DNA from 3 places in the Fusibacter fontis genome. Region 3 is predicted to be linked to each of the others. Evidence: a T-box and tRNA genes for the amino acid it is inferred to sense, from the RefSeq annotation. Region 3 holds a T-box; the other regions hold tRNA genes.
What was found. The T-box of region 3 lies ahead of ACZ41W_RS06515 (valine--tRNA ligase). A T-box ahead of a tRNA ligase gene usually reads a tRNA of that ligase, here a tRNA-Val.
Positions count from the first base shown of each region.

Region 1: it encodes a tRNA-Val, which carries the amino acid that the T-box ahead of ACZ41W_RS06515 (valine--tRNA ligase) is inferred to sense. The anticodon was not compared.
Region 2: it encodes a tRNA-Val, which carries the amino acid that the T-box ahead of ACZ41W_RS06515 (valine--tRNA ligase) is inferred to sense. The anticodon was not compared.

Region 1 is NZ_AP042445.1:1,812,692-1,815,938, forward strand. Features, by position in the region: gene ACZ41W_RS08130 (chorismate mutase) at 1-397, opposite strand, end outside; tRNA gene ACZ41W_RS08135 (tRNA-Phe) at 590-665, opposite strand; tRNA gene ACZ41W_RS08140 (tRNA-Ile) at 695-771, opposite strand; tRNA gene ACZ41W_RS08145 (tRNA-Ser) at 782-870, opposite strand; tRNA gene ACZ41W_RS08150 (tRNA-Arg) at 874-950, opposite strand; tRNA gene ACZ41W_RS08155 (tRNA-Gly) at 960-1,034, opposite strand; tRNA gene ACZ41W_RS08160 (tRNA-Tyr) at 1,051-1,135, opposite strand; tRNA gene ACZ41W_RS08165 (tRNA-Thr) at 1,146-1,221, opposite strand; tRNA gene ACZ41W_RS08170 (tRNA-Asp) at 1,227-1,303, opposite strand; tRNA gene ACZ41W_RS08175 (tRNA-Val) at 1,398-1,473, opposite strand; tRNA gene ACZ41W_RS08180 (tRNA-Glu) at 1,592-1,666, opposite strand; tRNA gene ACZ41W_RS08185 (tRNA-Met) at 1,677-1,753, opposite strand; tRNA gene ACZ41W_RS08190 (tRNA-Met) at 1,764-1,838, opposite strand; tRNA gene ACZ41W_RS08195 (tRNA-Leu) at 1,855-1,941, opposite strand; tRNA gene ACZ41W_RS08200 (tRNA-Asn) at 1,952-2,026, opposite strand; rRNA gene rrf (5S ribosomal RNA) at 2,143-2,259, opposite strand; rRNA gene ACZ41W_RS08210 (23S ribosomal RNA) at 2,443-3,247, opposite strand, start outside.
Region 2 is NZ_AP042445.1:330,863-334,109, reverse strand. Features, by position in the region: gene ACZ41W_RS01370 (ribonuclease H-like domain-containing protein) at 1-193, shown strand, start outside; tRNA gene ACZ41W_RS01365 (tRNA-Phe) at 374-449, opposite strand; tRNA gene ACZ41W_RS01360 (tRNA-Ile) at 478-554, opposite strand; tRNA gene ACZ41W_RS01355 (tRNA-Pro) at 564-640, opposite strand; tRNA gene ACZ41W_RS01350 (tRNA-Trp) at 667-742, opposite strand; tRNA gene ACZ41W_RS01345 (tRNA-Ile) at 750-826, opposite strand; tRNA gene ACZ41W_RS01340 (tRNA-Ser) at 841-932, opposite strand; tRNA gene ACZ41W_RS01335 (tRNA-Ser) at 943-1,031, opposite strand; tRNA gene ACZ41W_RS01330 (tRNA-Lys) at 1,049-1,124, opposite strand; tRNA gene ACZ41W_RS01325 (tRNA-Gln) at 1,133-1,207, opposite strand; tRNA gene ACZ41W_RS01320 (tRNA-Gly) at 1,216-1,289, opposite strand; tRNA gene ACZ41W_RS01315 (tRNA-Tyr) at 1,415-1,499, opposite strand; tRNA gene ACZ41W_RS01310 (tRNA-Thr) at 1,510-1,585, opposite strand; tRNA gene ACZ41W_RS01305 (tRNA-Asp) at 1,591-1,667, opposite strand; tRNA gene ACZ41W_RS01300 (tRNA-Val) at 1,763-1,838, opposite strand; tRNA gene ACZ41W_RS01295 (tRNA-Glu) at 1,957-2,031, opposite strand; tRNA gene ACZ41W_RS01290 (tRNA-Met) at 2,045-2,119, opposite strand; tRNA gene ACZ41W_RS01285 (tRNA-Leu) at 2,136-2,222, opposite strand; tRNA gene ACZ41W_RS01280 (tRNA-Asn) at 2,233-2,307, opposite strand; rRNA gene rrf (5S ribosomal RNA) at 2,424-2,540, opposite strand; rRNA gene ACZ41W_RS01270 (23S ribosomal RNA) at 2,724-3,247, opposite strand, start outside.
Region 3 is NZ_AP042445.1:1,438,868-1,442,114, forward strand. Features, by position in the region: gene ACZ41W_RS06515 (valine--tRNA ligase) at 1-1,617, opposite strand, end outside; T-box leader at 1,741-1,955, opposite strand; gene ACZ41W_RS06520 (LiaF transmembrane domain-containing protein) at 2,137-2,667, shown strand; gene pepT (peptidase T) at 2,813-3,247, opposite strand, start outside.

The DNA of each region.
Region 1 (3,247 bases), 370 kb from region 3:
TCATATATATTGCTTGCTCTCTACTACTATCACTCACTGTCATTTCATGAATCTTTTTATACATACCCACTTGATCCGTTACTATAAATCTTTTAATAATATTTTCAATAAGTATTTGATCGATGCGGTCAATTTCAAATCTATAAGTCTGCATATTTTGAACCTGGCTGAGATTAGAATTCTCAAAATTTAAACGACCACTTTTATTATTTGAATCCCCTTCATTTTGATCTAACGCATCCGTATGATGGTTTGTCATACCTACTTGATATTCAACCTGATTACTTATATTGTGGTTGTTCATATCGTGCTTGTTCATATCGTGGTTGTTTGTGCCTTGATTGTTATTACCTTGACTGGTTCGTAATTTCGATTGGCTTTTCTTTTCTTTACTCATAAACTGCTCCCTATTTATCCAATGAATGTGCAATTAATTCTTTTTTCAACTATTCCATTTAGTTATTGTTCAATTAATAATTTTATTTTCTCTAATTTTTTACTTTTTTACAATTTGTTAGATTGATTACTATCATTATATCAAAAAAATAAAAGACCAACGACTAAGAATTCTTAATCATTGATCTTAATATGGTGCCCAGAGGCGGAATCGAACCACCGACACGGGGATTTTCAGTCCCCTGCTCTACCGACTGAGCTATCTGGGCATGTGAGAGTTATACTCTCATAATTAATGTGGTGGGCATAAGTGGACTCGAACCACCGACCTCACGCTTATCAGGCGTGCGCTCTAACCAGCTGAGCTATACGCCCACATTAGAATTGGCGGAGAGGGTGGGATTCGAACCCACGTGGGCTTGCACCCTAACGGTTTTCAAGACCGCCCCGTTATGACCGCTTCGGTACCTCTCCATATGGCGCGTCCGTAGGGACTCGAACCCCAAACCCCCGCCTTAGAAGGGCGGTGCTCTATCCAGTTGAGCTACGAACGCTTATAAAATTGGAGCGGAAGACGAGATTCGAACTCGCGACCCTCGCCTTGGCAAGGCGATGCTCTACCACTGAGCCACTTCCGCAAAATGATTAATTAAATGGTGGAGGGAGAAGGATTCGAACCTTCGAAATCGTCGATAACGGATTTACAGTCCGCCCCCTTTGGCCACTCGGGAACCCCTCCAGTCATAAAATGGAGCCGGTGATGGGACTCGAACCCGCGACCTACTGATTACAAGTCAGTTGCTCTACCAATTGAGCTACACCGGCATAAATGGCGATCCAGAAGGGACTCGAACCCTCGACCTCTAGCGTGACAGGCTAGCGTTCTAACCAACTGAACTACTGGACCGCAATAATGATTACTCGTACATTATTGATGTACAAGTTCCCTCCTAGCAACCAAGTTGCATACGTCGGGCAGTTTTGAAATACAAAACTGAAAATGGTGGAAGTTATAGGGATCGAACCTATGACCCTCTGCTTGTAAGGCAGATGCTCTCCCAGCTGAGCTAAACTTCCATGTGAAAAAAACTCTCGTTTTCTTCAAATTGTCAACGGAACATTGACTGTTTTACTTCGTTAGTCTCCTAAAATTCTTCGAATTTAACGTCGACTGTTATACTTCGTAAAACATAAATGGTGACCCCTAGGGGAATCGAACCCCTGTTACCGCCGTGAAAGGGCGGTGTCTTGACCGCTTGACCAAGGGGCCATGATTAAAATGGTAGCGGCGGGCGGATTCGAACCACCGACCTTCCGGGTATGAACCGGACGCTCTAGCCAACTAAGCTACGCCGCCATAATAAACATGGTTGCGGAGGCAGGATTCGAACCTACGGCCTTTGGGTTATGAGCCCAACGAGCTGCCACTGCTCCACTCCGCGATAATAAATATAAAATTGGTGCCGAGGACCGGAATCGAACCGGTACGGTGTCGCCACCGCAGGATTTTAAGTCCTGTGCGTCTGCCAGTTCCGCCACCACGGCACGTTTAAAATGGCTCCAAGGGAGGGATTCGAACCCTCAGCCTATCGGTTAACAGCCGAGTGCTCCACCGTTGAGCTACCTTGGAATACTTTTAAAAGCATTTCATATTCTTCGGTGTAACAATCACTTATAAACATCACATTTCGCTTTGCTCCATGATTGTTGAGCTACCTTGGAATACTTTTTAGTTCTTAAAGAACAAACTAGCGACGTTCTACTCTCCCAGGCAGCTACCCGCCAAGTACCATCGACGCTGGAGGACTTTACTTCTGTGTTCGGTATGGGAACAGGTGTTTCCCCTCCGCCATCATCACTAGATATGAAATTGTTTACAATTTCAGCCGTAGGTCGGTTTGCGAAGCAAATTGACTAGGCACGTAGTAAAATTTGCCGTAGGTCGGTTTTTCGTAGAAAAACTGACTAGGCACAAGGTTATTATACCCTAGGTCATCAGACCCTGAAAATCACATATAGAGGTTCATTCAAAAGTGTTTGGATCGTTAGGTCAAGTCCTCGATCTATTAGTACCTGTCAGCTGAATGCATTACTGCACTTACACCTCAGGCCTATTACCACATTATCTTCATGGGATCTTACTCCATTTCTGGATGGGAAATCTCATCTTGAGGGGGGCTTCGCGCTTAGATGCCTTCAGCGCTTATCCCGTCCGAACTTAGCTACTCAGCTGTGCCATTGGCATGACAACTGATCCACCAGCGGTTCGTCCATCCCGGTCCTCTCGTACTAAGGACAGCTCCTCTCAAATTTCCTACGCCCACAGCAGATAGGGACCGAACTGTCTCACGACGTTCTGAACCCAGCTCGCGTGCCTCTTTAATGGGCGAACAGCCCAACCCTTGGGACCTACTTCAGCCCCAGGATGAGACGAGCCGACATCGAGGTGCCAAACCTCCCCGTCGATGTGGACTCTTGGGGGAGATAAGCCTGTTATCCCCGGGGTAGCTTTTATCCGTTGAGCGATGGCCCTTCCATGCGGTGCCACCGGATCACTAAGCTCTACTTTCGTACCTGCTCGAAATGTCTCTCTCGCAGTCAAGCTCCCTTTTGCCTTTACACTCTTCGCGCGATTTCCAACCGCGCTGAGGGAACCTTTAGGCGCCTCCGTTACTCTTTAGGAGGCGACCGCCCCAGTCAAACTGCCCACCTGACATTGTCCTAAACCAGGGTAACTGGTCATAGTTAGAATAACGTTATATCAAGAGTGGTATCCCAACGGCGACTCCGCTAAGACTAGCGTCCTAACTTCTCAGTCTCCCACCTATCCTGTACATGATATACCATTATC
Region 2 (3,247 bases), 1.1 Mb from region 3:
GGATCTTGTCCACTTTAAAGACTCAAATCAGTCTCAATATGTATTTATTAACCCTAAAGTTATAAATCTTGGAGAAATATATGAGTTAGAAGATTCAAAAAAAGAATCATTGCTCATTCGATTCAATGATACAGTAATTTATGAAAATATTAATCAGATAATCCATGAATTTCTAAAAATGGTACTCATATAGTAGTATCATTTTTTTTATCCTATTTCATAATCAACTTTACTCAAATTAGATTTTTGATTGATTTAATGATCAATATTCTGGTTCATATTCTAATCAATTTTCTTTTGCGAAGAAATTTTGAATTTCTATAAAAAAAAGTGGGGATTAATATTCCCCACTTGCTTTTGCAATATAAAAAAATGGTGCCCAGAGGCGGAATCGAACCACCGACACGGGGATTTTCAGTCCCCTGCTCTACCGACTGAGCTATCTGGGCAAATAAGAAGTTACCTTCTTAGTAATCATGGTGGGCATAAGTGGACTCGAACCACCGACCTCACGCTTATCAGGCGTGCGCTCTAACCAGCTGAGCTATACGCCCATGATTTAATGGTCGGGGTGGCAGGATTTGAACCCGCGGCCCTCTGGTCCCAAACCAGATGCGCTACCAAACTGCGCTACACCCCGATAAAAAATATTAAATTGAAAAGAAATGGCAGGGGTGACAGGCTTCGAACCCACGACACGCGGTTTTGGAGACCGCTGCTCTACCAGCTGAGCTACACCCCTATATATTTGGTGGGCCATCAGGGACTCGAACCCCGGACCATCCGGTTATGAGCCGGGTGCTCTAACCAACTGAGCTAATGGCCCAATACATTTAAAATTGGCGGAGAAGGAGGGATTTGAACCCTCGCGCCCCTTGTCGAGACCTACTCCCTTAGCAGGGGAGCCTCTTCAGCCACTTGAGTACTTCTCCAATTTTAAAATGGCGGAGAGGGTGGGATTCGAACCCACGTGGGCTTGCACCCTAACGGTTTTCAAGACCGCCCCGTTATGACCGCTTCGGTACCTCTCCAAATTTGTTAATTAAAATGGTGATCCATCCGCGATTCGAACGCGGGACACCCTGATTAAAAGTCAGGTGCTCTACCGACTGAGCTAATGGACCATGAAAATTGGCTGGGGATACAGGATTTGAACCTGTGAATGACGGAGTCAAAGTCCGTTGCCTTACCGCTTGGCGAATCCCCAATGAAAATTGGAGCGGGTGAAGAGAATCGAACTCTCACAACCAGCTTGGAAGGCTGGGGCTCTACCATTGAGCTACACCCGCACGATACTGGAAAGAAATTCTTATCAACTCAAGCCTTATTCCACACAAGTATCAACAGCTTTTTTACTCTATTCACAAATTGTGTAACACCAGTTGAATGATTCATAACAAATCATATAATTAAATGGTGGAGGGAGAAGGATTCGAACCTTCGAAATCGTCGATAACGGATTTACAGTCCGCCCCCTTTGGCCACTCGGGAACCCCTCCAGTCATAAAATGGAGCCGGTGATGGGACTCGAACCCGCGACCTACTGATTACAAGTCAGTTGCTCTACCAATTGAGCTACACCGGCATAAATGGCGATCCAGAAGGGACTCGAACCCTCGACCTCTAGCGTGACAGGCTAGCGTTCTAACCAACTGAACTACTGGACCGCAATAATGATTACTCGCACATCATTTGATGTACAAATTCCCTTCTAGCAACTAAGTTGCATACGTCGGGCAGTTTTGAAATACAAAACTGAAAATGGTGGAAGTTATAGGGATCGAACCTATGACCCTCTGCTTGTAAGGCAGATGCTCTCCCAGCTGAGCTAAACTTCCATGTGAAAAAAACTTTCGTTTTCTTCAAATTGTCAACGGAACATTGACTGTTTTACTTCGTTAGTCTCCTAAAATTCTTCGAATTTAACGTCGACTGTTTTACTTCGTAAAACATAAATGGTGACCCCTAGGGGAATCGAACCCCTGTTACCGCCGTGAAAGGGCGGTGTCTTGACCGCTTGACCAAGGGGCCATGCAAAATAACATGGTTGCGGAGGCAGGATTCGAACCTACGGCCTTTGGGTTATGAGCCCAACGAGCTGCCACTGCTCCACTCCGCGATAATAAATATAAAATTGGTGCCGAGGACCGGAATCGAACCGGTACGGTGTCGCCACCGCAGGATTTTAAGTCCTGTGCGTCTGCCAGTTCCGCCACCACGGCACGTTTAAAATGGCTCCAAGGGAGGGATTCGAACCCTCAGCCTATCGGTTAACAGCCGAGTGCTCCACCGTTGAGCTACCTTGGAATACTTTTAAAAGCATTGCATATTCTTTGGTGTAACAATCACTTATAAACATCACATTTCGCTTTGCTCCATGATTGTTGAGCTACCTTGGAATACTTTTTAGTTCTTAAAGAACAAACTAGCGACGTTCTACTCTCCCAGGCAGCTACCCGCCAAGTACCATCGACGCTGGAGGACTTTACTTCTGTGTTCGGTATGGGAACAGGTGTTTCCCCTCCGCCATCATCACTAGATATGAAATTGTTTACAATTTCAGCCGTAGGTCGGTTTGCGAAGCAAATTGACTAGGCACGTAGTAAAATTTGCCGTAGGTCGGTTTTTCGTATAAAAACTGACTAGGCACAAGGTTATTATACCCTAGGTCATCAGACCCTGAAAATCACATATAGAGGTTCATTCAAAAGTGTTTGGATCGTTAGGTCAAGTCCTCGATCTATTAGTACCTGTCAGCTGAATGCATTACTGCACTTACACCTCAGGCCTATTACCACATTATCTTCATGGGATCTTACTCCATTTCTGGATGGGAAATCTCATCTTGAGGGGGGCTTCGCGCTTAGATGCCTTCAGCGCTTATCCCGTCCGAACTTAGCTACTCAGCTGTGCCATTGGCATGACAACTGATCCACCAGCGGTTCGTCCATCCCGGTCCTCTCGTACTAAGGACAGCTCCTCTCAAATTTCCTACGCCCACAGCAGATAGGGACCGAACTGTCTCACGACGTTCTGAACCCAGCTCGCGTGCCTCTTTAATGGGCGAACAGCCCAACCCTTGGGACCTACTTCAGCCCCAGGATGAGACGAGCCGACATCGAGGTGCCAAACCTCCCCGTCGATGTGGACTCTTGGGGGAGATAAGCCTGTTATCCCCGGGGTAGCTTTTATCCGTTGAGCGATGGCCCTTCCATGCGGTGCCACCGGATCACTAAGCTCTACTTTC
Region 3 (3,247 bases):
TTGCTCAATTACGTCTAGTGGGTCCACTCCATTTCCAAGTGATTTACTCATTTTTTTGCCATTTGCATCACGAACCAAACCATGTAAGAAAACATCGTTAAATGGTTTTTCTCCCATTGAATCTAGCCCTGAGAAAACCATACGAATTACCCAGAAGAATATAATGTCATAACCAGTTACCAATACATTTGTTGGGTAAAAGTAATCAAGTTCAGGTGTTTTTTCTGGCCATCCTAAAGTTGAAAATGGCCATAATGCTGAACTAAACCAAGTATCGAGAACATCTTTATCCTGTACAAAATGTTGGCTTCCGCATTTTGGACACACATCCGGCATCTCTTTGGCAACGATAATTTCAGAACACGATTGACAGTAGTAGGCTGGAATTCTATGTCCCCACCAGAGCTGTCTAGAAATACACCAATCTCTGATATTATCTAGCCAGTTCATGTAGATTTTATTAAACCTTTCAGGAATGATGCGAATCTCTCCTGAGTCAACAACATCAATTGCTGGTCCAGCAAGCGGTTCCATTTTAACAAACCATTGATCTGATACTCTTGGTTCAATAATGGTATTACATCTATAACAAGTTCCAACGTTGTGAGGATGTTCTTTAATTTGAACTAAGTAACCACCCTCTTGTAAATCTTTAACAATCGCTTTTCTACACTCAAAACGGTCCATACCATTGTATTTTCCAGCATTTTCGTTCATAGTAGCATCTTCGTTCATGCCATTGATTTGCTCAAGTCCATGTCGTAATCCAATCTCAAAATCGTTAGGATCATGAGCTGGTGTAACTTTCAGTGCACCTGTTCCAAAATCAAGCTCTACATATTCATCAGCAATAATTGGGATTTCTCGATTCATAAGAGGCAATAAGCATTTTTTACCAATTAAGTGTTTATATCGATCGTCATTTGGATTAACTGCTACACCTGTATCTGCTACCATCGTCTCAGGGCGAGTCGTTGCAATTTCTAAGAATTCATCTGTACCAACGATTGGATACTTAATATGCCAGAAATTGCCTGGTTTTTCTTCATGCTCAACTTCTGCATCCGAAAGAGTTGTTTTACAATCAGGACACCAGTTAATTAAACGATTGCCTCTGTAGATTAACCCTTTATCATAAAGGCGAATAAACACTTCATTTACTGCGTGATTACAACCTTCATCCATTGTAAATCTTTCTTTATCCCAATCACATGAAGAACCCAATTTTTGCATTTGATTCACAATGATGCGACCATAATCATCGCGCCATTTCCATGCACGTCTTAAAAATTCTTCTCTACCAAGTTCCTCTTTTGTAATGCCTTCCTTTTCTTCAATTTCCTTTAAAACACGTACTTCAGTTGCAATACTCGCATGATCCGTTCCCGGAAGCCATAGAGCTTCAAATCCTTGAAGACGCTTCCAACGAATAAGAATGTCTTGTAACGTATGATCAAGTGCATGCCCCATATGGAGTTGACCAGTGATGTTTGGTGGTGGCAATACGATTGAGTACGGTGTCTTATCTGGATTAACTGTCGCTTTAAAACTTTTCTCTTCTAACCACTTTGCATAAATTCGATCTTCGAATTCCTTTGGATTATACTTACTTTGCATATTTACCTCCTTGATGTCCTCATCATATCTTTATTTGCTTAATGAAATTTTTCATATGTTCTTTAAGGATATGGTCACACCGTCTCATTTTTTAGCAAAAAATAAAAAAATCACTCATCCCCAAACAGGGACGAATGATCGCGTTACCACCCTAATTCTATGTCAATTACCCATAGCACCTCAATACGTATAACGTCGTTACCCGGATAAACTTACTCTAGTTCAGCTTATCATCTCCGATGCTACCTTCAGTAAACCATATTAAGCAGACCTTTCAGCCGGTGAATCCGCCTTTCTAATAACTGGGAAAACTTACTCCTCATCTTCATAGACACATTTTCGATTGCTCTCATTATAAACAATCTCGTTTTAAATGTCAAATCAAAGTTCACTTGAAACTTTTAATCCATTTTAATATGGTTCTAATAAGATATTAATCTTTGAAGACTACACTGATAGAGAAATATGAACTATAATAAAAATAGTCATTTATAATGAAATTATTTTGGAGGTTGTTTCATGGAAAATTCTCGCAACAGATTACTTGGCTTTTTTCTTATTATCATAGGTGCGGTGCTTATTTTAGATCACTATGATTTTATACGCTTCAATGTTTGGGACTTATGGCCGCTTATGCTTGTCTATATTGGCGCTAAGTCAGAAAGAGATTATTTTAAAGGGCAAGCAAGCAGTCGAAATCTACTCACAGGTGCAACTTTAATTGTATACGGCCTTTATTTCTTAATTGAAAATTTCTCAATTTGGAACTTTGATATTAACTTTTGGCCTGTCTTCATCCTTGGTCCTGCACTCGGTTTTTTACAAATGGCACATTATGGACACAGTCCAAAACGCAACTATAAAAAAGGGTTTATCATGTTGGCAATTGCCGCTATCTTCTTTGTAAATAGCTTCATCAACATCCAATTTGACCTAGTTGTATTTGGTGGTCTGATCATTATCGGTCTTTTTATGTTAAGAAAACCAGACAACTTCATCTATGGCGATGAGGATGAAACGTATCAAAAAGATCGAAATGAACGTTACTAAATCGAAACGAACATTACTAATTTGAAGATAAAAAATAGATGCTCAAATCCACATACCTCGGATCTCATCCGGATTTTGGATTCAAGCATCTTTTTTTATCGGTCATTCATCCATGCAATTCATTGAATTTGGGCGCACTTATCAATTATTGCCATTTTGCATAAAGCTTCACAATTTCAATTAAGATGGAGACCGTTTTCTCCATCGACTGAACTGGGATGTACTCATAACGCCCATGGAAGTTATGTCCACCAGTACAAAGATTTGGACAAGGCAATCCCATAAAGGATAATCTCGCACCATCTGTGCCACCTCTTACTGGCACAACAATCGGCTCAATTCCAAGTGATTGCATCGCTGCCTTAGCATTTTCAATCAAATGAAAGTGTGGTACGATCTTTTCTTTCATGTTGAAATAAGAGTCTGTCAATTTCACTTCGACAGTTCCCACTCCATACTTATGATTTAGGAATTTTTCAATTTCCCTAAACATCTGTTTTTTACTTTCAAATTTCGCTAAATCATGGTCTCTGATGATATAGAGCATATCTGCACCTTCAACAGTCCCATGAAGATCATT